2 linked regions of the Arcticibacter tournemirensis genome follow. The protein of the gene in region 1 binds, or shares a complex with, the protein of each later gene. Links are inferred from orthologs where the notes say so. Each region holds a gene or a part of one and is shown in the gene's direction. Other genes may lie near its edges.

Region 1 (16,101 bases):
TCGCTAAAGCCGCTGATTCAAAATATGGAGGCTTTGAAGAAAACGGCTGTCGGCAGTCAGGCGATGGATTTTACGCAGAACGACCCCGATGGTAAGCCGGTAAAACTGTCGGATTTCAAAGGAAAATATGTTTTACTGGATTTCTGGGCTTCGTGGTGCGGGCCTTGCCGCCAGGAAAACCCGAATGTAGTAACTGCTTTTAACAAGTATAAGGACAAGAACTTTACCATTCTGGGTATTTCTTTAGACCGGCAAAACGGGAAGGATGCATGGTTAAAGGCGATTAAGGATGACGGCCTGACATGGACTCAAGTATCTGACCTGAAGTTTTGGCAAAATGAAGTGGCTGTAATGTATGGTGTTAGGAGCATACCAAAGAACTTTTTAATTGACCCTCAGGGTAAGATCGTTGCCACGGACCTTCGTGGGGAAGACCTGGAACGCAAGCTCGCAGAAGTACTGAATTAAGAGTTGAAAGTTTAGAGTTGAAAGTTCAGAGGTCAAAGTCAAAAGCCGCAAATTTCATTTGCGGCTTTTGACTTTGACTATATGCGATGGCTAACATAAACAGCTACAACAGGTCGAAGCCAATATCTGTTCTGAAATAACGGCCATCATAATAAATACGTCCTGCATCTGCTACGGCTTGCTGTACAGCATCGAACATCGTGTCCTGAACTGAAGTAACCGCCAATACCCTGCCCCCGGCAGTCTTTATCTCACTGCCGTCAGAAACGGTTCCGGCTTGGAAGACATGAGAATCGCGGATATTGTCGAGTCCCGCGATAGGGTTCCCTTTAAGATACTCTCCCGGGTATCCGCTGGCTACAAGCATCACCGTAGCAGCAGTTTTAGGAGATATCTTTAACTCTTTTTCTGCAAGGTTCTCCTGGGCTACTCCTAAAAGAAGATTGAGAAAGTCGCTCTCTATTCTCGGAATAACGCTTTCAGTTTCAGGATCACCCATACGAACGTTATATTCTATAACGAAAGGTTCTCCATTTACGTTCATCAAACCAATGAAGATGAATCCTTTATAATGGATTTGGTCGATTTTTAAGCCGCCTATGGTAGGTTTGATAATGTCATTTTCTACTTTTTGCATGAACGCTTCGTCTGCAAAAGGAACAGGGGATATAGATCCCATTCCGCCCGTATTTAGCCCTGTATCACCTTCACCAATGCGCTTATAATCTTTAGCTTCGGGAAGGATCTTGTACGAATGGCCGTCGGTGAGAACAAATACCGACAGTTCTATTCCGCTCATGAACTCTTCAATTACCACCGTGCTGCTGGCCTCGCCAAACTTGCCCCCAAGCATAGCGATAAGCTCGGCCTGAGCTTCCTCAAGAGTCTGGCAGATTAGCACACCTTTTCCGGCAGCTAGTCCGTCGGCTTTTAAAACTACGGGAAGCTTTTGTGTTTCAAGGTATGCAAGACCCTCGTTAATAGAATGCTCTGTAAAAGAAGCGGATGCAGCTGTAGGAATGAAGTGCCTGCGCATAAAGGCCTTCGAATAGTTTTTGCTTCCTTCAAGCTTTGCTCCTTCCTGATCGGGGCCGATAACCGGGATCGCTTTCAGTTTCTCATCAGCGAGGAAATAATCATGAATCCCTTTTACCAGTGGTTCTTCCGGGCCAACGACAACCATACTGATATCATTATGTAATACGAAATTTCCGATCCCCTGAAAATCAGTAACATTCAGGTTTACATTTGTTCCGTAGGCTCCGGTGCCGGCATTTCCGGGCGCTATAAACAACGCAGTGCAAAGAGGACTTTGGGTTATCTTCCAGGCAAAAGCGCTCTCTCTTCCGCCGGAACCAAGTAAAAGAATATTCATAAGCGCAAAGATAATGTTAAATCGTTGCGATTATAGTCTCCTTTTCTATTATCAACTCCCGAATTCTCTATTTAATTTACTAATTTTGATCGCTTGTATGCCAAATTGTCTTTCGAGGGTGGGTGGCGTAGTTATTGAGCAAAAGGAATTTTATTGAACAAACAATGTTAGGATTTTTAAGTAAATTATTCGGAAGTAAATCTGAGCGAGATATAAAGCTAATTCAGCCGTTGGTTGAGCAAATCAAAGCCGAGTATGCGAAGCTGGCTGCTATAAGCAATGACGAATTAAGGGAGAGAACTGTTACCTTTAAAAACAAGATTAAAGAAGCGCTTGCAGATATAGATGCAGAAGTAAGTTCCTTAAAGACAAAGGCAGAAGATCCTGAATTATCAGTACAGAATAAGACAGATATCTATGATCAAATAGATAAATTAGGTAAGGAGCGTGATAAGGAGCTCGAAAAAGTGCTGATGGAAATTCTGCCGGAAGCATTTGCCGTAGTCAAAGATACAGCGAGGCGCTTTACCGAAAATAAAACTATTGAAGTTACAGCTACCCAGGCTGATCGTGAACTTGCATCGCGCAAACCGAATGTGGTGATTCAGGGGGATAAAGCGATCTACCATAATACATGGACCGCTGCAGGTAATACAGTTACCTGGAATATGGTGCATTATGATGTTCAGCTGATCGGCGGTATCGTATTGCACCAGGGTAAAATTTCCGAAATGGCAACAGGGGAAGGTAAAACACTCGTTGGAACCTTACCTGCATATCTTAATGCTTTAGCCGGACAGGGTGTACATATCGTGACGGTAAATGATTACCTTGCACGACGTGACTCGGAGTGGAATGGCCCTCTTTTTGAGTTTCATGGGTTAACAGTCGATTGTATCGACAGGCATCAGCCGAACTCTGAGGCGCGCAGGAATGCTTATCTTGCCGACATTACCTTCGGTACCAATAACGAATTTGGCTTTGACTACCTTCGTGATAATATGACCCTTGCACCTGAGAATCAGGTACAGCGGAAGTTGCATTTCGCGATGGTGGATGAGGTTGACTCTGTACTTATTGATGATGCCCGTACTCCTCTGATTATTTCAGGACCCATTCCAAAAGGCGACGAGCATGAGTTCTACGAACTGAAACCGCGGATTGAACGACTGGTAAATGTTCAGAGAAACTATGTTACCAATGTGCTGAATGAGGCTAAAAAACTTATTAAAGAAGGTAAAACAGGGCCTACTGAAGGCGGGCTCGCTTTACTCCGCGCACACCGGGGGTTACCGAAGAATAAAGCTCTCATCAAATTTCTTAGTGAGCCGGGAATGAAGCAGCTCCTTATGAAGAGTGAGAACTATCATATGCAGGATCAGAACAAGGAAATGCCTAAGGCGGATGCTGAGCTGTTCTTTGTTATTGATGAAAAGAATAACCAGGTAGAGCTTACCGAAAAAGGAATTGAGCTGATCACTGCTTCAGGGGAGGATCCGGGTTTCTTTGTAATGCCCGATGTTGGTACTGAGATCGCTGAAATTGAGAAATCAGCTCTTTCAACAGAGGAGAAAATTGCACGTAAGGACGAATTGATGCGCGATTTTTCGGTGAAGTCTGAGCGGATCCACTCTGTAAACCAGTTATTAAAGGCTTATACTCTTTTTGAAAGAGATATCGAGTATATTATTGACGAGGGAAAGGTGAAGATTGTGGACGAGCAGACAGGTCGTATTATGGATGGCCGCCGCTACTCCGACGGACTGCACCAGGCCATTGAAGCGAAGGAAAATGTAAAGGTAGAAGATGCTACCCAAACATATGCTACGATTACACTTCAGAATTATTTCAGAATGTATCATAAGCTTGCAGGGATGACCGGTACCGCGGTAACGGAAGCTGGCGAGTTATGGCAGATATATAAGCTGGATGTTGTAGAGATCCCAACGAATGTCCCTACTTCGCGTAAGGACATGGAGGATAAAGTTTATCGCACCATGCGTGAAAAATACAATGCCGTAGTGGAGGAAATCACGGCATTGACCCAAGCAGGACGACCGGTACTGGTAGGTACCACGTCTGTTGAAATTTCTGAGCTGCTAAGTCGTATGCTTAAACTGCGTGGGGTTAAGCACAATGTGCTGAATGCCAAATTGCACCAGAAGGAAGCAGATATTGTTGCCGAAGCCGGTTTGGCTGGTACAGTTACGATAGCCACGAACATGGCAGGTCGTGGTACCGACATAAAGCTTGGCCCTAACGTTAAGGAAGCAGGTGGTTTAGCAATCGTAGGCACTGAACGACATGAGTCCCGCCGTGTTGACCGTCAGTTACGTGGTCGTGCCGGACGTCAGGGTGATCCAGGTTCGTCACAGTTCTTTGTGTCCCTGGAAGATAACCTGATGCGTTTATTTGGTTCTGAGCGGATCGCCAATATCATGCTTCGGATGGGAATTGAAGAAGGCGAAGTTATCCAGCACTCTATGATCACCCGTTCTATTGAGCGTGCTCAAAGGAAAGTAGAGGAAAACAACTTTGGTATACGTAAGCGTTTGCTGGAGTACGACGACGTGATGAACTCGCAAAGGACTGTGGTATACGCTAAACGCAGAAATGCGTTGTATGGCGAGCGCCTGGAAGTCGATCTCAACAATTCTTTCTATGATACCGCCGAGGATATTGTAACTGAATATAAAGAGACAGGAAACTTTGAAGGCTTTCAGTTGGAAGTGATACGGGTGTTTTCGGTAGATTCAGAGATAGACGAAAAGACGTTCGCCGATAACTCTATCGCGAAACTAACCGATCTCGTTTTCGATAAGGTTACTGAATATTATCAGCGTAAAAATGAAGCAATATCGCAGCAGGCGCTTCCTGTATTGAAACAGGTATTCAGTGAAAGAGGGGAGTTTATCGAAAATATTATTGTTCCGTTTACTGATGGTGTGAGATCTATACAGGTGGCTGCTAATCTTAAGAAAGCAGTAGAAAGCAACGGCCGTGAAGTATCCAGGGCGTTTGAAAAGACAGTTGTTCTTGCGCTGATTGATGATGCATGGAAAGAACATCTGCGTGAGATGGACGAATTAAAGCAGTCGGTGCAAAACGCGGTTTACGAACAGAAAGATCCCCTGGTGATCTATAAAATGGAAGCCTTCAACCTGTTTAAGCAGATGTTGGTTTCTGTTAATAAAGATATCGTAAGCTTCCTGTTTAAGGGAGGTATTCCGGTACAGCAATCTGAAGAAGTACGCGAAGCGAGGCCTCAGCCTAAACAGGATATGTCAAAACTAAAGGTATCAAAACCACAACTTGCTACAGTTGCAGGTGAAGGCGGGGCAGTGCCAATGGAGGATACGCGTGAACTTCAGAAACAGATGCCTGTCAGGCATGAACAGAAGATAGGAAGAAACGACCCTTGTCCGTGCGGAAGTGGAAAAAAATATAAAAACTGTCACGGTGCGGGTATAGAATAAAAGCATGTTAAAAGATAAGATCCGGGAATTATCCGGAAAGATACACGGCGATGTTATAAACCATCGCCGTTTTCTGCATTCAAACCCTGAATTGTCATTTCAGGAGTATCAGACTTCAGCCTTTGTGAAGGCCTATCTCGATGAGCTTGGAATTTCATGGCAGTCAATGGCTGATACGGGCATTGTCGCTTTGATCAGGGGCAGTAAACCTTCGGAAGAGGTAATTGCTCTCCGTGCTGATATGGATGCTTTGCCGATCACAGAAAGCAATGATGTTCCCTATAAATCGATCAACCCCGGTGTCATGCATGCTTGCGGGCATGATGTACATACATCGTCGCTTCTTGGTACGGCACGGATCCTTCAGACTGTAAGGGATGAGTTTGGCGGCACTGTAAAACTGATCTTTCAGCCAGCTGAAGAGAAGCTTCCCGGAGGTGCTAGTATAATGATAAAAGAAGGGGTACTTGAGAATCCCAAACCTCATGCAGTCATCGGTCAACATGTAATGCCCTTGATTGATGCCGGGAAGATCGGCATCCGTCCGGGAAAATATATGGCTTCCACAGATGAATTATACCTTACAGTTAAAGGTAAAGGCGGGCATGGAGCGCAGCCGCAACAGAATATTGATCCGGTTTTGATATCGGCTCATATCATCGTGGCCCTGCAGCAGGTGGTTAGCCGCATTGCCGATCCAAAGCTCCCTACGGTATTGTCTTTCGGAAAGGTGATTGCCAATGGCGCTACTAATGTTATTCCCGACGAGGTGAAACTTGAAGGTACCTTTAGGACGCTGGATGAAGCCTGGCGTGCTGAAGCTCATAAGCGGATGAAAAAGATCGCTGAAGGCATAGCTGAAAGTATGGGCGGTAGCTGCGATTTTCATATAATGAATGGTTATCCCTTTTTGGTGAATGAGGAAAAGCTGACAGCCATGGTCCGTGGGTTTGCTGAAGATTACCTTGGTAAAGAGAATGTATTGGATCTGGATATCTGGATGGCGGCTGAAGACTTTGCTTATTATTCGCAGGCGGCTGATTCCTGCTTTTACCGGCTGGGAATACGCAACGAAGCTAAAGGGATCACTTCTTCTGTTCATACTTCTACCTTCGATATTGACGAGGATGCTCTTGCAATTAGTACTGGATTAATGGCTTATATTGCCTTGAAGCGATTGGGAAACTAGGCGGGATGTGAATTGTTAGTTCAAAGTTGAAGGTTCAATGTTTAATGTTCAAGGGTGAAGGCTAAATGTACAGAGCGGGAATTGCGTGGGCTACAGTTGCCTGATACAGAATGCCGGGAGCTCGCAAAATTGGAATAGAAAGATGAGGACGTTAGGCTTTGACATATAATTTTAGATAACATGTACATTTACCGTAAGCTTATGCCTTTAAGATTGCTGACTCTGGTTTTGTTTTTTTTGACGATTGCTGTTATTGGCATGGCCCAGGAGGTTAAACGGTTTAATCCGGATACTGTACTTACCGTGAGGCTTGATTCTGCAGTTAATATAAAGGCCGAGCGAATTAACGTACAGACATTTATAAACAAAATTGTTAGTGATACCAGTTTTTACGAAGCTTTCCGACAGATGAAGCGATATAGCTTTACTGCTGAAAATCGTGTATTCACCTATGATAAGAAAAACAGGATAGAAGGAAGGATCTATCGTAAGATATTTCACAACAATAATGGCCCTTATAAAATGCAATTCCTGGTGAAGCAGGATAGTGGTAAGCTGCTTAAAAAGAACGGTAAGTACCAGCTTTATACTGTGGAGATGTTCGACTACATCTTTATGAATGCTTATAATTCTGATTTTGTTGCTTCAGGTGGTGCTACCACAAAAGCAAAGGGAGGAAGTAATGAATCTTATAAGGACAAGCTTAAAACCTTACTTTTTAGTCCCGGACGACCGATAAAAGGTGTTCCTTTTATTGGAAACAAAACGCAGATCTTTAGCGCCAACATGCGGCAGTACTATGACTATTCATTTTATAGCGGAACATATCTTGATTCTATACCCGTTTATACCTTCAGGGTTAAAGTAAAGCCGGACCTTTCAGGCTGGACGAAGGACGGACTCATGATCAAAGAGTTAAATACGATATTTGATAAGCGTACTTTACAGATTATGGGACGATCTGTAGAGATGCAGTATGATAATCTTGCCTTTGATTTCGACGTTAAAATGAATATCGAAATGGGTTATTTTGATGATGGAGAAACTCTTTTGCCCACGAAAATCAGTTACCAGGGCAACTGGGACATTCCTTTCAAGAAAGAGGAACGGGCCAGTTTCCTGATTCTTCATAAAAGCTATAAAAAAGAGAAGTAGCTCGGGAGACTGTTTATTCGGCCGGCTCCCCATGATAGTTCATAATTATGTCTTAAAGGTTGTGCATACTGCTAATGTCTCTTATTTTTGATTCTTTGTTATGATCGCTAAAGAAACCGTTGATAAGATACTTGAAGCCGCGCGAATAGAAGAGGTAGTTGGCGATTTTGTAGACCTTAAAAAAAGGGGGACAAGTCTGATAGGCCTTTGTCCGTTTCATGATGAGAAAACACCGTCCTTCCACGTGTCTGTTGGTAAGGGCATTTATAAATGTTTTGGCTGTGGTAAGGGTGGGGATTCTCTTCGCTTTATCATGGACCATGAGAAGTACTCCTATCCTGAGGCTCTTAAGTTTCTGGCGAATAAATACCGGATAGAAATTGAAGAAATTGAGCAGTCGCCCGAACAACAGGAATCTGACAACCGTCGCGAAAATCTCTATGTCATCTCTTCAAGAGCTGCTAAGTTCTTCAGGGAGACGATGTGGGAAACCGAAGAAGGGAAGACTATCGGGCTCGGTTACTTCCGTGAAAGGGGCTTCAGAGATGATATTCTTAAAAAGTTTGAACTGGGCTATTCTCCGGGCTCGTGGGACGCACTTATTGAAAAAACGCTAGCCGAAGGTTTTAAGGAAAGTGTCCTGGAAGATACCGGGCTTGCGATTCGAAATGATAAAGGGAAGCTTTATGATCGCTTCCGGGCGAGGGTGATGTTTCCGATACATAATTTCACGGGGCGGATCATTGGATTTGGCGGGCGTACGCTTAAAACGGATAAAAGTGTTCCTAAATATGTGAACTCACCAGAAAGTGAGATCTATCATAAGTCGAACGTCCTTTACGGTCTTTTCTTTGCGAAGAAGGCCATCAGGGATCTGGATAACTGTTACCTTGTAGAAGGCTATGCCGACGTTCTATCCGTACATCAGGCCGGGATAGAGAATGTTGTGGCTTCGTCGGGTACGTCTCTGACGACAGAACAGGTGAGGCTTATTGGCCGGTTTACAAAGAACATTACCATTCTTTATGATGGCGACGCAGCGGGAATCAAAGCTTCATTAAGAGGGCTTGATATGATTCTGGAAGAAGGCCTGAACGTGAAGGTCGTACTATTTCCCGATGGGCATGATCCGGATTCTTATGTTCATAAGATTGGAAGCTCTGCCTTTAAGACATATATTGAGAAGAATCAGAAAGACTTTATTCTGTTTAAGACTTCTATCCTTTTGAAGGAAGCTGGTTCCGACCCAATAAAGAAAGCGGGAGTGATCCATGATGTGGTTGAAAGTATCGCAAAGATCCCCGACGGAATTAAGGCTTCGGTATTTATCAGGGAGTGCAGCTCGCTGCTGCAGATGGAGGAACGGATCCTGATCGCAGAGCTGAACAAGCTAAGGCTTGGCAAGAGCAAGAAGGATCCGCGACATGATGCACCTGAACCTCTTCCTCCACCGGATGAGATGTATCCTGAGATAGCGGGAACCAAAGATTCGGATGAGGTACAGGAAAAAGAGATAGTACGCTTACTTCTTAATTATGGCCATGAGCTGGTGCATTGGGATGGCATCACCGACACGTATATTGCTCCTTATGTTATTTCGAACCTTGCCGACGTTACATTTGATGATCCTGCATGCAAAGCCGTCATTGATGAATATAGCAGGAGGATGGAATTGGGTGAGCTTCCTACCATTCAGGATTTTATAAAAAGTGCCGACGAAAAAATTACTGAGCTTGCGATCTCAGTTGTATCCTCACCGTACGTTCTAAGTGAGAACTGGTTCGCTAAACGGAAAATTTACGTCAAGAATGAGACTGAGAATATGCGGGCCACAATACTGGGAGGTATCTTCCATTTGAAAAAAAGGAAGGTCGACAGGATACTCCGTTCTATCAGGGATGAGATTCAGCAGGAAACAAATGAAGATAACCAGGCCATCCTGATGCAGCGTTATATGCGTGTGAAGGAAGTTGAGAAGGGGATTTCCAGTTTTTTAGGATCGGTAATTGTTAAATAATGGCTCTTCACAATCAAACCGGACGTAAAGGAGAGGAGATAGCCACCCGGTTTTTGATGGATAAAGGTTATAAAATACTGCATACAAACTGGTTTTACGGCAAGGCTGAGGTGGATATTATCGCAGCGTACGATCGGTACATTGTTTTTGCTGAAGTCAAGACGCGGAGTTCGACTGATTTTGGACAACCAGAAGAATTTGTTTCTGTGTCAAAGCAAAAGCGTTTACAATGGGCTGCCGAGGGATACATTTATCAGCATAGCTATAATGGGGAGATTCGTTTTGACATCATATCCGTTTTGTTTGATTCGAAAGGGGCATTTACTCTAAGACATATAGAGGATGCTTTCTGGGGCTAAACAATGGAAGGTGGACAATTGACAAGGGACAGTTGGGTTTAAGTTAAAGAGTTGAAATAATAGAAGGCCAGAGAGGGATTTTTTTACTTTGTTCGGCAATTTTTGTTATTTAGTATAGGTTCTTGAGTCTCACTGTATGAGACTGCTAAATTTGTTTAAATGAAAAGAGTAATCATTGTATTATTTATATCTGTTCTGATCGTCGCTGCGTGCAAGACTCAAAAAAGCAGTTCGGTGTATTTCCTGTCGCCTGAAGAGGGACGTTCGGTGCCAAGGGGGCAAAATGTGACCTTAAAGATAGATGCAGAAAGTGGTTCTTTTGATTCAATCGCCTACCTTCTTGATACTGTTTTTATAACATCGCGAAAAGACACATCGTCGGTAAGCGTTCAAACATCCGACCTGTCGCTGGGAATTAAGGTTTTAACGGCGAAGGTTTACGAGGGTGCCGAGTATAAAGAAGTAACTACGAATATTGTCCTGCTCCCAACTGAGGTTCCCGTACAATACAAATATGAGGTTGTTAATACCTTTCCTCATGATACTTCTGCCTTTACTCAGGGGCTTGAATATCATGACGGTATTTTTTATGAGAGCGATGGAATTCAGGGGGAATCGAGCCTTCGTAAAGTGGATCCGACGAGCGGAAAAGTTCTGAAAAAGATTGATATGCCCGAAACAATTTTTGCTGAGGGACTGACAATTGTTGGAGATAAACTGATTCAGTTGACCTGGCAAAACCAGATCGGAATTGTTTATAATAAAGATACATTTGAGAAGCTAAGGGAGTTTCCTTACCAGGCGAGTCAACAAGGCTGGGGCCTATGCTATGATGGCAAGAACATTTACAAGTCAGATGGAACGAACAGGATCTATACTCTCAATAAAGATACTTATCTGGAGGAGGGGTATATTGAGGTATACAGCAATAAAGGAGCCATAGATTCTCTGAATGAGCTCGAATATATTAATGGTCGTATATATGCCAATGTTTGGGAGAGAAACACCATTGTCATTATTAATCCATCAACGGGAGTGGTAGAAGGGGAGCTGGATTTGTCTGATCTTTACCCGTTAGAGTCGCGCAACCCTACCGCCGATGTTTTAAATGGTATAGCCTGGGATGCTGTAGGGAAGCGATTATTTGTTACCGGCAAAAGGTGGGATAAAGTATTTGAGTTACGGGTCGCAGGCCCTAAGTTGTAGGAAATATCACAGTGATAATGCCCCATAACTCAGAGTCTATAACCCGTAACTCAAAAAACTAGCGCCATGCTTTATATTGGTTGATCAATCCGTTCGTGGATGAATCATGTGTCTTTACAGCATCCTTACCCTGCAGTTCAGGAAGGATCTTGCTCGCCAGTTGCTTACCTAATTCAACTCCCCACTGGTCAAAACTGAAGACATTCCAGATAATTCCCTGAACAAAGATTTTATGCTCATACATGGCAATAAGAGATCCGAGTGTTTCGGGACTTACCTTTTTAACCAGAATCGAGTTTGTTGGCCTGTTGCCCTCAAAAACTTTAAAGGGAGCAAGTGCAGCAACTTCTTCTTCCGATTTTCCCGAGGCTTTTAACTCTGCTACTACTTCCTCTTCTGTTTTGCCGTTCATTAATGCTTCTGTCTGGGCAAAAAAGTTTGATAAAAGTAGTGTGTGATGAGTACCTACAGGGTTATGTGACTGAGCCGGCGCAATGAAATCAGCTGGTATCAGTTTAGTCCCCTGATGGATGAGCTGATAGAAAGCATGCTGACCGTTGGTGCCTGGTTCTCCCCAAATGATCGGACCAGTTTCATAGTTCACTCTCTGTCCGTTACGATCAATGTATTTTCCATTACTTTCCATATCACCTTGCTGAAAGTATGCTGCAAAACGATGCATATACTGGTCGTAAGGAAGAATAGCCTGGCTTTCAGCCTCGAAGAAATTATTGTACCATACACCCAGCAAAGCAAGGATGACCGGTATATTTTGTTCAAATTCTGTTTCACGGAAGTGCCTGTCCATTGCATGCGCTCCTGAAAGCAGTGCTTTAAAGTTGTCAAATCCGATGCCTAAAGCGATGGAAGTACCAATAGCGCTCCATAAAGAATAACGTCCGCCTACCCAGTCCCAAAACCCGAACATGTTTTTGGTATCGATTCCGAAAGCGGCAACAGCCTTCTCATTGGTTGAGAGAGCAGCAAAATGTTTTGCTACGTCGCTGTCGGATGCTCCTTCCTGCAGGAACCAGTTTCGTGCTGTATGTGCATTCGCCATGGTTTCCTGAGTTGTGAACGTCTTAGATGCAATGAGGAACAAGGTAGATTCGGCCTTTACCTTTTTTAATGTTTCAGCAATATGGGTGCCGTCAACGTTTGATACGAAGTGAAGGTTGAGGTGATTTTTGTACGCCTTTAATGCTTCTGTTACCATTACCGGACCCAGGTCTGAGCCGCCTATTCCTATGTTGACAATATCAGTGATCGTTTTTCCTGTATACCCTTTCCATTCGCCGGAAATTACAGAATTACTGAATTGTTCCATTTTCCGGAGAACCTCATTTACTTCCGGCATTACATCAACGCCGTCGACCTTCACCGGTTCGTTCCACTGATTCCTTAATGCCGTATGAAGTACTGCGCGTCCCTCGGTTTCGTTAATAACTTCACCGGTAAACATCGCTTCAATGGCTTCTTTTAGCCCGCATTCTTTGGCAAGCTGAATAAGAAGGGCTATGGTTGTTTCATCAATCCTGTTCTTGGAGTAATCGAGCAGAATTTCGTTAAATTTAAGGGAGAACTTTTCATATCTGTGCGGGTCTTCTTTAAATAGATCGCGCAGGTGTTTCTCGCTGATCTCAATAAAGTGGTCAGTAAGATATTGGTAGGACTTTGTTTCGGTAAAGTTTACTTTAGGAAGCATAGCTGTTTAATTTTCAGCGAAGATATAACTCCTTTTTGGGCGGGGGAAATTTTATTGGGAAAATTGCATTGATGAGAAGATGCGACGCCTGATTTTCATCGCTCGTCAATAAAAGCGTTGCCGCAGAAAGAGGAATAGCCGCTTTATTATTACCTTTGCAATTATGACCAAAGAACAATTAACAGACTTGAGGGATAGATCTGCTACCCTGAGGAGGCATCTTTGACATCGACCGGAAGCTTGATGAATTGCACCAGGAAGAAGAACTAACGCTGACTCCTGATTTCTGGGACCGGCCAAAGGAGGCCGAGAAGGTATTACATTCTATTAAATCAAAGAAGGTCTGGACCGAGGGGATTGTAGCTGTGGAGGCTGCGGTAGACGATGTTGCGGTAATGTTCGACTTCTTTCAGGCGGGGGAGGCATCTGAAGCGGAATTGAAGGAGCAATATCAAACTGCTCTGAAGAAGCTCGAGGAGCTGGAGTTTAAAAATATGCTAAGTTCCGAAGAGGACCAGCTAAATGCTGTCCTTCAGATCACAGCAGGAGCAGGAGGAACTGAAAGTTGCGACTGGGCGAGTATGCTTATGAGGATGTATATCATGTGGGCTGAAAAGAATGGTTATAAGGTTGCCGAGCAGGATTTTCAGGAAGGTGAAGTCGCCGGAGTGAAATCTGTGACGCTCCAGATCGAAGGAGATTTTGCCTACGGATATTTGAAAGGGGAAAATGGTGTGCACCGGCTGGTGAGAATTTCTCCTTTCGACGCTAACGCTAAGCGTCATACCTCCTTTGCATCTGTATATGTATATCCTCTGGTTGATGATACCATAGAGATAGAGGTAAACCCCGCAGATATCGAATTCGAGACGTTCCGTTCAGGCGGAGCCGGAGGACAAAATGTGAATAAGGTTGAGACTGCGGTGCGTTTATATCACAAACCCTCTGGAATAATTATTAAGAACCAGGAATCGCGGTCGCAGCTGCAAAATAAGGAAAATGCCATACGCCTGCTTAAATCACAGTTGTACGAGGCGGAACTCCGGAAACGTATGGAAACATCAGCTGCAATTGAGGGGTCGAAGAAGAAAATCGAATGGGGCTCTCAGATCAGAAACTATGTACTTCATCCTTACAAGTTAGTAAAGGATTTACGGACAAACTACGAAACATCTAATGCACAGGCGGTACTCGACGGCGATCTGAACGATTTCCTGAAAGCGTACCTGATGGAGTTTTAACAATACAATGCTAATCGCCGGCACTGGGAGTTTCCAGTGCTTCGAGCAATTCGCCGACCTCTCTGACTTTTTCTTCGTAACCAAGCTTTAAATAAGACGAGGTGAGGTTACGAAGGATCCTTTTGATGATGTCGGCATTGGTGCAGGGCTCATAAAATTGTTTTTCGGGACTCAGATTAAGCTGCTTAAGGAAAGAATCAACATCTCTTTTCCCAAAAATAAAGCCTTTGTTGAATGCGTTAATGTAAAAAAGAACTTTTTCATCAGTATCTTCTTTGCTTTCGTCCACATAAGCAAGTATGAAATGCTGGGGCAGGTTTACGCCATAAACGGGTATATCTAGTCTTTGCGCTATGACCGAATAGATCAGAGCGAGCGAAATTTGATTCCCTCTTTTTGTTTCGAGCACCTGGCTGATATAGGAATTCTGAGGATCCTGGTGATTGGTCGTATTGCCAGAGAATCCGTAAATGTTATAAAATACGTGATTTATCAGCTTTACCTTTTCGATAGCACTCATGTCGTACAAGATTTGCAGCCAAACTTCACGCTTAATATCTTCAATCTGGTTGATTATCTTCTGAGGGTCTATGTCGGGGTACTGGTACTTATTAATAATAATAGCACCCTGCAGGAGATCAAAAGCGCCTCCATTATACCAGAGGGACAGTTCTCGTTTAACCTCGGAGAACTGAATCCTGTGAATCAGATTCTCAAGACGCTCCTGTAAAATAGTATCCATAGACTGCTCCCATGCAAATTCAAGCTGTTCAATGACCTCATTCCCATAGGAAAGAAGGCGGTCTTCTACATGCCGGGCTATCTCTGCGTCCGGATCGTCAAGTAATTTTATCAGTGAGCCTATTTCTTTTTCGTTCATATGTAGTCAACGCATGAGTGAGCGCAGTCGTTTCGGAGTCGTTAAAATAACATTCTTTCCTGATAATTCGTTTGTGTTATTTATCTATTCAACAAAATGTTTCGTTTTTTTTCGCTGTGCCGACGAAATTTATAGGTTCTTCAAAAGCATAAAGCAAAAAACTCTAAGTTTGCGTCAGTATGTTTAACTTACAATTAGTCAAATCATTTATAAAGCACCGGCTAAAAGCCAAAACGCGGCATGGCGTTCATTCACCTTTTGTTTATCATTTGATAGACAAGATCATTTATGACTTCAGGCCCCGCGCCGAATATAATGATATAGAACAATTGCGGCGGCGGCTCCTTTCAGACCAGCGGACGATCAGTATTACAGATCTTGGTGCGGGGTCTCTTGTAAACAACAATAAGCAGAAGCAGGTAAAGCAGCTGGCAAAAAATGCATTGAAATCGCCCTCGCTTGCGCAGCTTATTTACAGGTTAACTAACGAACAAAAACCAAGGAATATTATCGAACTTGGGACATGTTTGGGGTTAACTACCTCCTATCTGTCCAAAGCAGCGCCCGATGCAGAGGTGATCAGCATTGAGGGTTGTCCGGAAACTGCAGCGCTGGCAAAGGAGAACTTAAACAGCCTGAATATAAAGAACGTTAGTATATTGACCGGGAATTTCGATGATATATTGCCCGAAGTTATCGATCGCAGCCCTTTCATCGATGTGCTCTTTGTTGACGGCAATCACCGCAAGGAAGCCACCCTTGACTATTTCATTCATAGCCTTCCTAAAACACATGAAGGTACCTTAATGATCTTCGATGATATCTATTGGAGTAAAGGTATGGAAGAGGCATGGCAGGAGATTAAAGACCATCCGCAGGTAACTGTAACGATCGATCTGTTCTGGATTGGGCTCGTGTTTTTCAGAAAAGAACAGGTCAAGGAGCATTTCAAGGTAAAGTTTTAACATTAAAATGCTTCTGCGAGGGCAAAATAAAAGCCCTTTTGACGTTCTTCTCCAGGTCGTTTCTC
Region 2 (16,140 bases), on another replicon or contig:
GATATTAATTTCTCTCTTGATGCTGCATCGCGAAATAATTGCCTGATAACCCTCGGAATTAAACCGTCGAGACCTGATACTGGCTATGGTTACATTCAATTTACCCAGCACACCCTGGAGGGAAACCTTTACAAGGTGAAAACCTTTACCGAAAAACCGAATGCTGAACTGGCCAATACTTTTGTGCATAGCGGAGAGTTCTTATGGAATGCGGGCATCTTCGTATGGTCTGTTTCCTCCATACTGAATGCTTTTGATCAGCACCTTCATGAAATGAATGAGATATTCAAAGAAGGCGACAAAAACTTCAATACTCCTGCCGAGCAGCCTTTTATTCAAAATGCGTATTATCAATGTACCAATATCTCTATTGACTATGGCATTATGGAGAAAGCGTCAAATGTTTACGTTTTGCCAACAGACTTCGGCTGGTCCGACCTCGGTACCTGGGCTTCTGTTTACGAACTTTCAGAGAAAGATTACCTCGGAAATGCTGTACAGCATTCGAAAAAAGTCATGATGTACGATTCGTCAAATTGTATTGTTAATGTACCGCCTGATAAACTGGTAGTATTACAAGGCCTGGATGACTACATCGTTGTGGAAGCAAATAATACCTTAATGATCTGCCACAAAAGTCAGGAACAAAGAGTTAAAGAGATCGTCTCAGACGTAAAATCGAAATTTGGCACGGAATACATTTAGAGTTATGAGGTGTATGTTGTGGGTTGTGGGTTGTGAGTTGAATGTTGAGGTTGCGATGCAGGAAACTTAAAAAGCCTGTTACAGGCTTTCTCCATATCCCCGCTCTTTAATTGATATCCCTGCAACCCACAACCCACAACCTGCAATCACATTCTCTGTCTGACCACCTCATACAAAATGATTCCCGCAGAAACTGAAACGTTGAGTGACGCTATTTCGCCGTGCATTGGAATTTTTGCAAGATGATCAGCTGTACGTATTATTTCTGATGAAATACCGCTTTCCTCAGATCCCATAACAACAACCGTAGGAACCGTGTAGTTAACAGTATAAAGATAGTCGTTCGTCTTTTCGGTGCATGCCACTATTTGTAAGCCTGACTCGCGAAGGTAACGGCATACTTTTAGCAGACTGTCGTGACGGCACACCGGGATTTTAAAAAGCGCTCCTGCTGACGTTTTGATAGCGTCTGAATTGATCTGGGCTGAACCCTTTGCAGGAACAACAAGAGCATGAACGCCGGCACATTCTGCCGTTCTTGCAATAGCGCCTAGATTACGAACGTCGGTAATGCCATCCAGCAGCAGTATCAGGGGAACTTCTCCCCGCTCATACACTTCCTGAATTATATTTTCAATGTTCTGATAGGTTACCGGAGATATGATACCTATAACCCCCTGGTGGTTCTTACGGGTAATGCGGTTAAGCTTCTCTATGGGAACCGACTGAAAGACGAGCTGATGTTCTTTCAGAACAGCCTTCAGCTCAAGATACAGGCCTCCTGTAAGGCCTCTCTGCACGTAAACTGACTCAATATCTTTCCCGCTTTTTACGGCCTCAATTACCGCGCGGATTCCAAACACCATTTGGTTGTTTTCCTGCGCTGGCTTATCCGGGTTAGTGTTCATTAATAAAAATTTTAGCATGCAAAGTACTGATATTTTAATCAGAAATAGGCTTTTCCCGGTCGCTTTTATTTCGTTTCTAACAAAATCAAAAGTTATTAACATAAACTAAATAAGGCTGAGAGCCTCATCTTCTGGACTATTAACATATTTTCCACATTCAATTGTGAATAGAAAAGGCGGTTTTTTAACAAAAATAAGTAAGTGTAAAACTGCCCTTGTGTACAAACAAAACAAGCTTATTGTGTACTTTTGCAACGATGAGTTTAGAAAAGGAAAATCAAGGCAACTATTCAGGAAAAATTATGCCCTTTTCGGAGCGGCGTACCAAATTAAACAATTTGGTCAGTGGCCTCGGAAAACTTCCTCCCCAGGCTGTAGACCTCGAAGAAGCGGTGCTTGGTGCATTAATGCTTGAAAAAGATGCCCTTTCTGCCGTAATAGATATTCTTAAGCCGGAAGTTTTTTACAAAGAAAGTCATCAGAAAATATTTGAGGCTATACATGCCTTATTTCAGAAGTCATCACCAGTCGATATTCTTACAGTTACAGCTCAACTGCGGCAGCAAGGTGATCTTGAAATGATCGGCGGCGCCTATTACATTACAGAGCTTACCAACCGTGTGGTATCTGCTGCCAATATAGAATTTCACGCCCGCATTGTTTCTCAGAAATATATCCAGCGTGAGTTGATACGTATCTCTACGGATATCATTAGCAACGCTTATGAGGATACTACCGATATTTTCGACCTTCTTGATCTCGCAGAAAAGAATCTGTTCGATATAGCCCAGAACAACCTCAGACGGGATACGAGAAAAATGGACGACATCGTGCGTGAATCACTCGAATCACTCGAAAAGCTTCGTGATAAAGTTGACGGGTTAACGGGTGTTCCTTCGGGCTTTACCGCACTTGACAGGATGACTTCAGGATGGCAGCCTTCCGATCTTGTCATTATAGCAGCACGTCCGGCAATGGGTAAGACGGCCTTCGTTTTAAGTTGTGCCCGTAATGCGGCTGTACAATTTGGCAAGCCGGTAGTTGTATTCTCTCTGGAAATGTCATCCGTTCAGCTCGTTAATCGTTTGATCTCGGGCGAAGCAGAAATTGAGCAGGAAAAACTGCGTAAAGGCAGTCTTGCTGAGTGGGAATGGCAGCAGCTTCATTCGAAGATCGGCACGCTTACCGAAGCCCCCCTCTTCATCGACGATACCCCCGCTCTCAATATTTTTGAGTTCAGAGCAAAATGCCGGCGGTTAAAAGCTCAATACGATATTCAGATGATCATCGTCGATTATTTGCAGCTGATGCATGGTAAAGGCGAAGGAAAAGGCGGCGGAAACCGTGAACAGGAGATTGGTAGTATATCAAGAGCTTTAAAGTCTGTGGCAAAGGAGCTGAATGTTCCTGTGATAGCGCTGTCGCAGCTGAGTCGTGCAGTAGAAAGCCGCCCTGGCGCAAGCAAAAAGCCAATGTTGTCAGACTTACGTGAATCAGGATCCATTGAGCAGGACGCCGATATGGTATTGTTCCTTTATCGCCCTGAATATTATGGATTAACAGAGGATGAAGAGGGCCGATCGACTATTGGTGTAGGTGAAGTAATCATTGCGAAACACCGTAATGGCGAAACCGGAACCGTTCCTTTACGCTTCGTTGGTAAATACGTTAAGTTCGCCGACCTGGAAGAAGACTTTTCAGCTTCAGCTGCTTTATCTGGAGGTTCCGATCCTTTTGCCGGCATGGCGCCTTCATCCGATTTCGATAAACCAGGCAACTTTATCATCCGCCCCTCCAGGATGGATGATATAGATGAAGAACCTCCATTCTAGCTAGACCAGCAAACCCATCAGAACACCTGCTATAATCAGAAAGGGTGTCCTGATGTTGGTTAGATATAGAATAAGAAAAGTTGAGATCACCAGTCCCATAGACAGGAAGCTCACTCCTATCGGTTTCATTAGGAATATAAAGGCCGCTATAATAAAGCCTACAGCAACAGCATTAATTCCCGACAAAGAATTCTTTATTCTGGTGATCTTTTTCAGGTCACTCCAAAAAGGAACAAAAAATAATACAAGGATCGCTCCAGGTAAGTTAATTCCGAGGGTTGCTACAATGCTGCCTACAACTTGCCCCCCTATTCCACTGCCTGAATTTTTCATTGCCATTGCTCCTAAGAATGATGAAAACGAAAAGGTCGGCCCCGGTACGATTTGCTGAAAAGCATACCCTGTGATAAACTGCTCTGACGAAAGATAATGTTTCATCTCGACAAATTCGGTAAACATCAGCGGTACCAACACCTGTCCCCCACCAAAAATAATAATTCCGTTACGGTAGAAATTTTCGAAAAGACGAATAGGTAAACTGAACGGCGAGGTTTGATTTATAATTGCACCGAGAATCGCAAATACCAGCAGAACACCAAGGAAATAGAGTACTTTATTTCTGTTAATCCCAGCAAATAACTTTACCCTCAGCGCATTTTCCTCTGCAGTGGTTTCCAGAGCTGAAGAAATGATTCCTCCAATGAGTATAAGTATAGGAAACACAAATGCATTTTTGAGTATAAGAGTTACAATAACCGCTCCTATTGCAAGCCACATCGTTGTTCTCGTTTTTAAAACGGATCTGGCCAGAGTGAAAGCGGCATAGCCTACTGTGCCAACGGCAACAGGCTGAACAAATTGCAGAACGTGATCAAACCTTTCCTTCTGGCCAAGAGAAGAATATGCCAGGGCGATAAGACACATAGCAGTAGCGGAAGGAATGATCCAGACCAGGAAAGTAAGCAACGCCATCTGTAACCCACCCACCTTATAAGCAATACCTATAATCGTCTGTGTAGAAGAAGGGCCGGGAAGTATTTGAGTAAATGCATTAAGCTCAAGAAGATCACTTTCGCTGATATACTGTCTCTTTTTTACAAATTCTTTCAGAAGAATGCTGATATGTGCCTGCGGTCCGCCGAATGCGGTGAGCGTGAACAATGCGGCGTCACGCAAAAAAAGAAGTTTTCTGGCATTCAAATCAGTCGTCCTCGTAGTTTAAGTTTGCAGACCTGTACGCTGCCTGTAATTCTGATAGGGTGTGAGTGTTCCCGGCACGGCTGGCCACGTCCATTCCTTTCTGATAGGTCTTCAGCGCGTCTTCGGTTCTCTCCAGCCCCTCATATAGCTTACCCAAATGATAATAAGTCCCCACATAATCTTCATGATTTAAGACAAGGTCTTCAAAATATTTCAGAGCTGATTCTGTGTCGCCAAGATTTAAATACTCGGTAGCCAGTGCATACTTTAGAAAAGGGTCCGATGTTTCTTTTTCAGAAAATTCCAAAAGCTTTTGTAAACGAGCTGCCTTCATTTTAAAAAGATGCTTTTTTAAACTAAATTTGCAAAAAATAAATTATCCGTTGATGTTATTCTCCGAACAACTGCAAAAGTAAATTTACTAATGGTAAAGTACAACATTGCTTTTTCTATGCCATATCCTGGCAGGGCTTTTGCAAATAACGGCAAGATACAGGATTATCCTGGAACATACCTGACATATTAGTAAGGTTTTAAAATGCAGAATTTAAGCAACACAGAAGGTTAAGGCCAGTGAGACATGAAAAAAATTAAATTAGATATAGTAGGACTATCTTATAGCCAGACGCAATCGGGAGCTTATGCTTTGGTTTTGGGAGAAGTGAACGGTCGACGGCGGCTGCCAATTATCATCGGGGGGTTCGAAGCGCAAGCCATAGCGATCGAAATAGAAAAAATGACTCCCACCCGGCCCTTAACACACGATCTCTTTAAATCCTTCGCCTTATCGTTCGGCATCAATATTCAGGAAGTTATTATCTATAATCTTATTGATGGAATCTTCTATGCAAAGCTGGTGTGCAGCGACGGGAAGAAGACCATGGAAATAGACGCACGAACGTCCGATGCTATTGCACTTGCGGTACGCTTTGAGTGTCCTATTCATACATACGAGTTTATTTTATCGACAGCCGGAATAATGATTGAAGGAAATGACTTTGTTTTCCTTGAAAATATGGAAGGTACACCTGCAGACGAAAAAGTCGTAGAATCCTCTGTCAATTACGCCAGCATGAGCGATGATGAGCTAAAAGACAAACTACAGCAGGCGCTGTCGGAAGAGGCATACGAAAAAGCAGTAAAAATAAGGGACGAACTGTCCAGAAGAAAATCTTCATAATCATAGCAATTGCAATTCTCAATATATTACACCTTTATACTCCCCTTTTATAATTTATGGAACGATTTACAGGCATAATTGGTATCGTGCTGATTTTTGCCATCGCATTTTTGATGTCTAACAACCGTAAAGCCATCAACTACCGTCTTGTGTTTTCTGGTATTGCCATCCAGTTGTTGCTGGCAGTGTTTATCTTGAAAGTTCCTGTGGGCAAGCACATTTTTGCCTGGCTCGGAGCAGCCGTCACAAAAATCCTTAGTTTTTCGCAGGCAGGAGCCGACTTTGTGTTCGGTCCCCTGGTGAACAGGGAGTTTATGGGCAGAGCATTTGGGCCTGGCAATGAAATGATCTTCTTTTTCAGCATTATTCCCACTATCATTTTCGTCGCTGTGTTAGTTAGTGTTGCTTATTACCTTGGTATTATGCAACGCATCGTGAAAGTATTCGCCTATGCAGTTTATAAAATAATGGGAGTTTCGGGATCAGAAGCTCTATCGAACATTGCGAGTGCATTCGTTGGGCAGGTGGAAGCGCAGATTATGATCAAACCTTATCTTAAAGGAATGACCATGTCGGAGCTGCTGGCATCAATGACAGGTAGTATGGCCTGTATAGCAGGAGGAGTAATGGCTGTCTATATTTCACTTGGAGTACCAGCAGAATACCTCCTGGCAGCCAGTATTATGGCAGCGCCGGCAGCTTTAGTGATATCAAAAATAGTCTGGCCCGAGACCCAGGTGTCAGAAACGAAGGGCCAGGTTTCTTTAGAAATCAAAAAGACGAGTGCAAATCTCGTCGACTCCATTTCTCACGGAGCCAGTGACGGCTTAAAAGTCGGTTTAAATGTAATTGCTATGCTTATTGGGTTCATTGCCATCATTGCTCTGATAGACTACGTCCTGGGTTGGGTGGGTATGGGGCTCGGTAATATAGGAGTGTCTCTTTCCTATATAGGCATTGACGTTCATACTTTAAATCTCAAGCAGATACTGGGCGCATTTTTCTCGATTTTTGCATGGGCAATGGGCGTGCCCGGAAAAGATATTCAAACTGCAGGCTCCCTGATGGGCACAAAAATGGTGATCAACGAATTTGTAGCTTACCTCGACCTGGCAAAAGTGAAAGGCGTAATAGATCCCAAAACCCTCATCATAACCAGCTTTGCGTTATGCGGATTTGCTAATTTCAGCTCTATCGCCATTCAGGTTGGCGGCATCGGCGAACTCGCACCCGAACGCCGTACTGATCTTGCACGGCTTGGAGTCAAAGCACTCATCTGCGGAACCCTGGCCTCTTATCTTTCTGCAACTATAGCAGGCATTCTTTTGTAAGTTGAAAGCTGAAAGTTCAAAATGGAAAGTGAAAAGTCATACGTTTTAAGTTAACGATACGACTAAACTTCTTTAAATAAAAAAGCTGCGACGACATCGCAGCTTTTTTTACTTATTACATTAAACTTTCAACCTTCAACTCTCCACTGCGCCTTACCCTCTCTGGGATATCTCTACATATTCCCGTCTGGTTTCGCCGGTATAAATCTGCCTTGGACGGCCTATAGGCTCTTTGTTGTCTCTCAATTCAAGCCACTGGGAAATCCATCCCGGTAAACGGCCAAGGGCGAACAAAACTGTAAACATTTCTGTCGGGAACCCGAGTGCCCTGTAAATAATTCCAGAATAAAAATCGACGTTAGGATAAAGTTTGCGTTCCACAAAATAAGGATCGTGGAGTGCTGCTTCTTCAAGCTTTTTAGCTATTTCCAGAATAGGGTCGTTAATTCCGAGTTTCTCAAGAACATTATCACATGCCCGCTTAATGATCTTTGCACGGGGATCAAAGTTCTTATACACCCTGTGACCAAAACCCATTAGCCTGAAATCATCATCTTTATCTTTGGCTTTGTTAATCCATTTTTCTGTATCACCCCCATCATTCTTTATTCGCTCAAGCATTTCTATTACCGCCTGGTTGGCACCGCCATGCAGAGGTCCCCATAACGCAGAAATACCGGCTGAGACAGAAGCATACAGGTTACTGCCCGAAGATCCCACCATTCTAACGGTAGATGTAGAACAGTTTTGCTCGTGATCAGCATGCAGAATAAGAAGTTTATCAAGGGCATCTATCACTACCGGGTCAATAATAACTTCCTCCGTCAAGCGGCCAAAGGTCATGTGCATAAAGTTATTGACATATTTAAGCTTATGCTGAGGATAGATAAACGGCGCACCCAATGACCCCTTATAGATCCAGGAAACGATGGTGGGCATTTTAGCAAGCAGTTTTATCACCGCAAGATTAGTCTCTTCTTTTGTCGGATTCGGGTTAAGACTCTCAGGTGAAAATGCCGAGAGAGAGCTAACCAGTGAGCACAACTGACCCATTGGATGAGCATTATGAGGAAATGCATCGAAGAATTTCTTCATGTCCTCATGTAAAAGTGTCTGATGGCTGATCTTGTATTGAAAATCGTCAATCTGAGCCTGGGTAGGAAGCTCTCCGTAGATCAACAAATAAGCTACTTCAATAAAAGAAGCCTTTTCCGCAAGTTGCTCAATAGGATAACCCCTGTATTTTAATATACCTTGTTCCCCGTCAAGAAAGGTTATGGAACTGGTAGTGGCGCCAGTGTTTTTAAATCCAGTATCAAGTGTTATGTAACCACTTTGATCGCGAAGCTTAGAAATATCTATTGCTTTTTCATTTTCAGTACCAGTAATTACCGGAAGTTCATACGTTTTATCACCAAGAGTTAAAGAAGCTGTTTCTGACATATAATTTGGATGTTGTAACACAAAATTAAATAAATCTACCTTTCCCATCGCCTATTTTCAGCAGAGTATTGTAATTTTTTTGCAACGACTACTTCTGACTTTAGCGGAGAGTGGTTAATCGATTCTGAATAATTCCACTATTTATTAGGCCTGATAAGAATCAATATTTAGTAAAAGTAAAATTTTATTTTAAATATTTTAACAAATCGTAAGATTTATCGCAAAGTTTATAACAAAAACCAAAAAGTTGCCAACTGGTAGCTCTTTGAAGTATGTTTATAAATATTTACATTAGTAGAACTTTGCAACTTTATTTCCGTATACTGTCGAACACAAACGGTAATCTTGGAAACTGTCAAATTGAGGGGTAATGCTAACAAATGAAAAAGCAAATATTAGTAGTAGATGACGAAATCAGTATTCTAAAGCTCTTAAACTTTGTGCTTTCAAAGGATTATGAACTTATAATAAAAAATAGCGGTGTTGAAGCGATTGACTGGCTGGACCAGGGGAATGACCCCGATCTGATAATATCCGACCTTCAGATGCCGTATTTCGACGGAAGTTCGTTTGTGAGGAATTTAAAAATTAGCGGATATTACAGAGATACACCGGTTATTCTTTTGTCGGGGGCTGAAAACCTCGAAGAGAAGATAAATCAAATGCAGATTAAAGTGGAGAGCTTTTTAGAGAAGCCATTTAATCCCGCTACATTAAAATCCAGAATTGAAGCGTTGCTATCAACATTGGAAAAACAGTAATTTTACGGCAAAAATTAATGATTTTGGCACCTAACATTAATCTTTCTCACCGCACGGGCGTTAATGCAAAAGTGGTTTATGCAGGTACCGAACTGAGAGACTTTGTATTTTCACAACTGGCGGACCAGTTCGAGATGGATCCGTTTGAGCTCGATATCCAGTCGATAGAACAATATCTGAATGAACAATCTCTGCTCACATTACCCGACATCCTTCTTATCGAAGCGGATAATAATGGTCTGTGGATTGAATTCGTACGTAAGATAAAAGCAAACCATCTGCTGCATGGAATGATCATTGTCGTTTTATCTGCTTTTACAAATAAAACATGGAAGGCAGAAGCTATGACTTTGAAGGTCCACGACTTTTACACCTACCCATTTCCCGCAGAGGATCTTTGCGAACGGCTGATATTCCTCGTTAAATTTAAACTTATCAGGCCGCGTCTTACAGAACTTTCCAAACAGGTAGACGTGGTATACAACATACCGCCCACGAAAAGGATCTTCGATATTTTAGTATCGGGCATATCATTGCTTATTCTGGCGCCTTTCTTTCTCATCATTGCGATACTTATCCGGCTGGAATCCAAAGGCCCGGTTATCTATAAAAGCAAGCGTGTTGGTACAGGTTATAGAATATTTGATTTTTATAAGTTTCGGTCAATGCGAAGCGGCGCTGATAAAGAGATTAACAACCTAAGCAATCTCAACCAGTACGCAGCTGAAGAAAGCGGGAAAGCCGCATTTGTTAAGATCAAAGACGATCCTCGTATTACGAAAATAGGAAAGTTCATACGCAATACCAGTATCGACGAACTTCCCCAGTTGTTCAATGTACTGAAAGGTGATATGTCGATGGTCGGAAACCGCCCCTTGCCACTTTATGAAGCCGAAATGCTCACATCTAACGAGTGGACTACCCGTTTCCTCGGTCCGGCTGGGTTGACCGGATTATGGCAGATAAGTAAGAGAGGTAAAATGGATATGTCTGAAAGAGAACGAAAGAAGCTGGATAATTTTTACGCATCCAATCATTCTTTCTGGCTCGATATGAAAATCATCCTCAAGACGTTTCCAGCACTTTTGCAAAAGGAAGAAGTGTAACGCGGGTTGCCGAATAAGTAGAATTTAAATGAGAAGTTCAAGTTCGAGGTGGATCATTTCCATGCTCCTGTTACTGGCCGACTGGTACATATTCGGCGCACTGCGCTTCATCTGCAGCAACATTCCCGAAAGCCTGCGTGCAACGGTTTACCTGATTTACTGGCTTCTGACGGCACTCAGTATTTCCGCCCTGGTGTTATTCCCTTATATCCAATCGCTAAGTACCCTGAAAAAGTTCCGGAACGATCTGTTTACCATGCTGACTGGGTTGCAGCTTTCAAAGATCGCAGCCCTGGCTGTTTTCTTTATAGATGATTTTCGCCGGCTATTAATATGGTTAGCAAGAGCGCTACAGAACGGCGGTACGGCAGGTATAGAGGTAAACCGCTCTGTCCTTCTTACATCTATGGGATTCTGTATCGGCGGCGGCTTGTTTTTAGCTTTGTTATGGGGTTATACAAACAAATACCGGTATAGGGTAAGGCACATAAAATTGAAGTTCGCCTCGCTCCCATCCGGCTTCAGGGGAATGAAATTCATACAGATCAGCGACATCCACAGCGGCAGTCTTCAGAATAAAAAAAGCGTAAACAAAGGTATTGACCTCATCCTGAAAGAGAAGCCAGAAATGGTTCTTTTTACCGGCGACCTTGTAAATGACCGGGCTGTCGAAATGGACGAATATATGGACGTGTTCAGCAGGATAAAAGCGCCGCTTGGAGTATACAGCATTTTAGGCAACCACGATTATGGCGACTACTATTGGGGAACCTATCCGCAGGGCCAGGCAGCTATTGATAAAAAGGAAAACCTCCACCGGTTGAAGCAAATACACAAAGAACTGGGCTGGCGGCTGCTGATGAATGAGCATGTGGCGATAAAGCGGAATGGCGACGAAATTGCGCTATTAGGGATCGAGAATTGGGGAGCGAAAGCAGGCTTTCCGAAATACGGCCAGATGAACAAGGCTTACCCCGGCTCCGAAAAATACCCCTTTAAAATATTAATGAGCCACGACCCCAGTCACTGGAAAGCGGAGGTAAAAGTACAATATCCGGATATCAACCTAACCCTTTCAGGTCATACACACGGAATGCAGTTTGGGATAGAGCTTGGGGGTATCAAATGGAGTCCTGTTCAATGGGTCTATAAAGAGTGGGCTGGACTATATGGCTCTGGCGATCACAAGCTCTACGTAAACCGGGGCTTTGGCTTTCTGGGTTATCCGGGCAGGGTGGGCATCCTCCCCGAAATAACCGTTTTTGAGTTTGTTTAAGAATACAGCAGCTTAAATTGCTCAGCCTTGTTTTAATAGTCGGATCAATATAGCAACTTTGTACTCAGAAATGAGCACCGAAAAAAAATACAGCAGGTTTCGCACAGAATTTAAAGTGAGACCCGATGACATCGACATGTTTCACCATGTACATAACAGTAAGTATTTTGACTATGTCCTTGCAGCCAGGTACGAGCAAATGGAACAATACTATGGAATGCCCATGGAGGAATTTCTGAACCAGGGCTATGGATGGGTGGTTAAAACAGCATATGTTGATTATAAACGACCTCTTGGTATGGGCGACATTATTATTATTGAGACCGGCATCACGGAATTAAACGACAAAGGCTGCCGCGTTGAGTTTAAAATCAACAACAAGAAAACGACCAAGCTTTGCTGCGACGGCTGGTTTGACTATGTCCTGATCGATACTAAAACAGGCAGGAGCGCAAAAGTTACGGAAGAAATGATTGAGAAATACTCAATTTAGAGTTTTGTAAGTTGTATGTTGCGGGTTGTGTGTCGTAAGATTCTCAAGCACCGTTAAGGATATTATTCATACCTAAGAGCTTCGATCGGATCGAGCTTCGATGCCTTTTGTGCAGGATAGTATCCAAAGAATATACCGGTCAGAGCACATACTATAAAGGAGATGATGATCGACGACTCCGAAATGATCGTTGGCCAGTTAAGAGCGGAAGCAATGCCCAGCGCGGCTGAAACACCCAGAACAACCCCGATCAGCCCGCCCGTAACGCTGATCATTATCGCTTCGATAAGGAACTGAAGTAGAATATCAATTCCCCGCGCTCCTATAGACATGCGAAGGCCAATTTCTCTGGTACGTTCTGTAACCGACACATACATAATGTTCATAATACCAATCCCGCCAATAACAAGGGAAATACTTGCAACAGCCGTTAGAAGGCCGGTCAACATGCTGCTGGTTGAACCAAGCGTCTTAATCAGCTCAGCCTGGCTCCGCACAGCAAAATCATCTTCCTCACCCTGCCTCAGTCTGTGGGTCTGACGCAGGATAGTACTTATTTCGTCGGTAGCAGCGTCAGAAACAGCCTCACTTTTGGCAGAAGTATAAATACTTTGAAGATAGGTTGCCGCTAGTATTCGTTTCATAACCGTCGTATATGGGGCCAGGATAATATCGTCCTGGTCCTGCCCAAAGCTACTTTGCCCTTTTTCCGATAGAACTCCTATCACCTTAAAAGGAATCTTATTAAAACGAATGATCTTTCCGATAGGGTCCTCGCCGGTAGAAAACAGATTTTTCACAACCGTTTGTCCCAGGAGGCATACTTTAGCCGAAGAACGGACGTCATCATCAGAAAAAACAATACCGTCTTTCAGGCTCAGCTTTCGGATCTCCAGATAATCGGGACTTACTCCCTGTATAGAGGTCGACCAGTTAAGCGCTCCCTTTATTACCTGTCCGCTTGAAGCCACCTGCGGCGATACCGCTGTAACATTAGTAGCTCCCTTCTGAATAGCCTCCGCGTCCTTGAGTGTGAGGGTTTGAAAGCTGCTCCCAGCCATTCTCACCCCAGGTTCGTTGCTCGAAGGCATGATGGTGAGCATATTCGAACCCATGTTCGACAAGGACGTCTGAATACTTTCCTTAGAGCCCTCACCTATCGACATCATTGTAATAACGGCTGCAACACCTATAATAATCCCAAGCATTGTTAAAAATGCCCGCAGCTTATTGCGCTGTAATGCTCTCAGAGCTATTCTTATCAAATTTGCCGGATTCATAATCTACTAATAATCATCCGAAACCGGCAGTAACTCTAAAGCTTCACTGGCCGATTTCCTGCTTTCATTCAAACTGTCTTTCTGCAATCTCCCGTCACGCAGCATGATCGTCCTGCTGCTGAAACCAGCTATATCCGGTTCATGCGTCACAAATACGATCGTTTTCTTTTGTTGCTGATTCAGATCCTGCATCAGAGCCATAATTTCATAAGAAGTCCTGGTATCCAGATTACCTGTCGCCTCGTCAGCAAGGATCATCACCGGCTCGTTCACCAATGCCCTTGCAATGGCTACTCTCTGCTGCTGTCCGCCCGAAAGCTGGTTAGGAGTATGATCTAAACGATCGGCAAGTTTTACTGCCTCGAGTGCATACACCGCCCTTTCCCTACGTTCTTTTGCCGAAACAAAAGAGTTGTAAAAGAGTGGTAGTTCCACATTTTCGAGGGCGCTCGTTCTCGGCAACAAATTATAGGCCTGAAAAATAAAGCCAATTTTCCTATTTCTGAAACGTGACAGGTCATTCCGGTTAAGTCCCTTAATATTGACACCATCCAGCAGATACTTGCCATCTGTAGGCTGATCGAGGCAACCAAGAATATTCAGCATCGTAGTTTTCCCCGAACCGCTGCTTCCCATAATCGTTACAAACTCTCCCGCTTCGACATTAAATGAAACGCCCTTTAATGCCCTTACGACTTCAGAACCTACCAAAAACTCCCGTTTGAGGTTCTCTATTTCTAAGATTTTCCTGCTCATTTCTTTCTTCCTGGAGGTTTAGGCATGAATGGGCTCGACGCAGCACCAGTAGCTGCAGTAACTCCGCTCTGCATGCCAGTTATCAATACGTCGTTTGCATTTAGCCCATTAAGCACCTCTACCTGCGTATTATTATTTAAACCCGTGCTTACTTTTTTCTGCACAATTTTATTTGCATCCAAGATCCATACGTACCCCTCATTGTCGTTGGTTGTCGTCTGAGATGCTTCCCCTGATTTACCACCAGGATGAGGATAAGAATGCTTTAAGGGAACAACAACGTATTGACGACCAAGTGAAGAATCAGGGCTATATTTTAAGGCCTTTGCCGGGATTAAAAGTGCATTTCTCGATTCTTTCGTATAAATGGTGATATTTGCGGTCATTCCCGGCTTCAGCTTCTTATTCTCGTTAGGCGCATTGATGATTGTGGTATAGGTTACAACATTAGAGGATACTACGGGACTCAGTCTGATTTCTTCAACAGTACCCTCAAACAAATCCTTCAGATACGCATCAACCGTAAAGGTTGCCCTCTGGCCTTTCTGCACGTTTCCAATGTCGGCCTCGTCCACTTTTGCCTGAACTTGCATCTTTGTTATATCCTTAGCAATTGTAAACAAAGTAGGAGTATTAAAACTTGCCGCAACTGTTTGTCCTACACTTACCGTCCTGTTTAATATCACGCCATCTACCGGTGCATATATTTTGGTAAATGAAAGATTCCGTTGAGCCGAGTAAAGCTGCGCCTGGATATTTCTGACACCCGCCTTCGCATTATTATAACTGTTCAAAGCCAGTTCATATTCCGCACGACTCACAGAGCCCGTCTGGTAGAGCTGTTTTTGCCTGTTGAAGTTGCTTTCCTGGTATACCTGATTGCTTTTTGCTTCAGCCAGGCTCGCCTTAAACTGATCAACCGTTGCCTGCATCAGTGAAGGATCAAGAACAGCCAGCAACTCCCCTTTTTTCACACTCGAATTATAATCAGCGTGCAGTTCTTCGATGGTTCCCGACACCCGGCTTCCCACAGAAGTGGTATCTACAGGCTGGATGGTACCGGTAGCAGTAACTGACTCAGAAATGCTGCCTCTCTGCGGCTTCTCTGTCTCGAACGTAATAACCTGTTCCTTCTTTCTAAAGAACAACAGCCATAGTACCACAATGAATACCAGGCCCAGTATCAGAAAAATTATTTTTTTGCTTTTTTTCATATTCGCACTAAAGTTTCATAGGAATTCCTGAGTAAAAGTCATATATACCGACCGAAAGAGCGGCGTTGTACTTAGCCTGTATATACTGTTGTAAAGCCTGTACATATGAGTTTCGCTGCTGATAAAAATCGTAGACATTGGCGGCCCCCAGCCTGAGTTCTTCATTAGCAATCCGGTATACCTCCTTGCTGTACTGAAATTGCTCTGCCGCAGCCTTATACTGACTTTGTGCATTAACAGCCTTTATATAAGCCTGTTCTACAGTTTGCGACAAAACGGTACGGGTGTTTTCTAAAGTAAGGTTTGCCTGATCAATGTTAATCTTTGCCAGTTCTACATTTGTCTTATTAGTTCTTTTAGTGAAGATTGGCACCGACAGCGTCACTCCGATCTGTTGCGAAAAATTATCGCCGAGCTGGCCCAGTGAGGCATTGTAGGAGCTATTGCCGGCATAGCTTGTTCCAAGGTTTGCTCCGACCGTAAGTGCAGGCTTATAGCCCGCCTGTGCTTTGTCCAGACCGAGCTGGGCGCTCTGAAGCCCAAGCTCACTGTTTTTTACTTCTGGACGGTTCTGCAGGGCATAGTGTCTCACCTGTTCGAGAGACGGAATTACCACTTCAGCAATAACAGTATCAGGTTTCGCTATGTCCACATT

Evidence for each region.
Region 2: the proteins of dnaG (region 1) and dnaB are in contact, whole or in part, in a crystal structure (PDB 2R6A), measured with the Geobacillus stearothermophilus proteins. The link is inferred for Arcticibacter tournemirensis from one-to-one orthologs. Residues at the interface, in WP_049624496.1 of Geobacillus stearothermophilus: Lys456, Leu457, Leu458, Pro459, Ala460, Asn463, Ala464, Leu467, Leu535, Leu536, Ile537, Ala538, Gln544, Glu545, Asp548, Tyr549, His552; in WP_033016901.1 of Geobacillus stearothermophilus: Ser13, Glu15, Ala16, Gln18, Glu91, Leu92, Asp94, Ala95, Val96, Pro97, Thr98, Ala99, Ala100, Asn101, Tyr104, Tyr105, Ile108.

The regions. Positions count from the first base shown.
Region 1 is NZ_VFPL01000002.1:240,047-256,147, reverse strand. The notes cover bases 7,328-10,221. They hold dnaG (DNA primase), read left to right. Parts: upstream 7,328-7,763; coding sequence 7,764-9,680; downstream 9,681-10,221. Other genes in these bases: BDE36_RS22570 (glutaminyl-peptide cyclotransferase), read left to right, coding at 10,199-10,221; BDE36_RS22575 (YraN family protein), read left to right, coding at 9,680-10,039; BDE36_RS22585 (hypothetical protein), read left to right, coding at 7,328-7,663. Also shown: BDE36_RS22605 (TlpA disulfide reductase family protein), read left to right, coding at 1-468; purD (phosphoribosylamine--glycine ligase), read right to left, coding at 572-1,843; preprotein translocase subunit SecA, read left to right, coding at 2,008-5,319; BDE36_RS22590 (M20 metallopeptidase family protein), read left to right, coding at 5,324-6,508; more of BDE36_RS22585, read left to right, coding at 6,710-7,327; more of BDE36_RS22570, read left to right, coding at 10,222-11,245; pgi (glucose-6-phosphate isomerase), read right to left, coding at 11,304-12,950; BDE36_RS22555 (transglutaminase-like domain-containing protein), read right to left, coding at 14,202-15,071; BDE36_RS22550 (O-methyltransferase), read left to right, coding at 15,251-16,036; BDE36_RS22545 (BamA/TamA family outer membrane protein), read right to left, coding at 16,039-16,101. UniProt on the Escherichia coli protein: RNA polymerase that catalyzes the synthesis of short RNA molecules used as primers for DNA polymerase during DNA replication.
Region 2 is NZ_VFPL01000001.1:3,181,670-3,197,809, reverse strand. Bases 1,225-4,157 are described here. They hold dnaB (replicative DNA helicase), read left to right. Parts: upstream 1,225-1,870; coding sequence 1,871-3,445; downstream 3,446-4,157. Other genes in these bases: chrA (chromate efflux transporter), read right to left, coding at 3,446-4,157; rlmB (23S rRNA (guanosine(2251)-2'-O)-methyltransferase RlmB), read right to left, coding at 1,225-1,613. Outside these bases: BDE36_RS13505 (mannose-1-phosphate guanylyltransferase), read left to right, coding at 1-705; more of rlmB, read right to left, coding at 852-1,224; more of chrA, read right to left, coding at 4,158-4,621; BDE36_RS13485 (tetratricopeptide repeat protein), read right to left, coding at 4,647-4,979; BDE36_RS13480 (bifunctional nuclease family protein), read left to right, coding at 5,226-5,825; BDE36_RS13475 (NupC/NupG family nucleoside CNT transporter), read left to right, coding at 5,882-7,156; BDE36_RS13470 (citrate synthase), read right to left, coding at 7,310-8,599; BDE36_RS13465 (response regulator), read left to right, coding at 8,980-9,360; BDE36_RS13460 (sugar transferase), read left to right, coding at 9,378-10,466; BDE36_RS13455 (metallophosphoesterase), read left to right, coding at 10,495-11,742; BDE36_RS13450 (acyl-CoA thioesterase), read left to right, coding at 11,813-12,235; BDE36_RS13445 (ABC transporter permease), read right to left, coding at 12,298-13,515; BDE36_RS13440 (ABC transporter ATP-binding protein), read right to left, coding at 13,522-14,271; BDE36_RS13435 (efflux RND transporter periplasmic adaptor subunit), read right to left, coding at 14,268-15,485; BDE36_RS13430 (TolC family protein), read right to left, coding at 15,493-16,140. UniProt on the Escherichia coli protein: The main replicative DNA helicase, it participates in initiation and elongation during chromosome replication. Travels ahead of the DNA replisome, separating dsDNA into templates for DNA synthesis.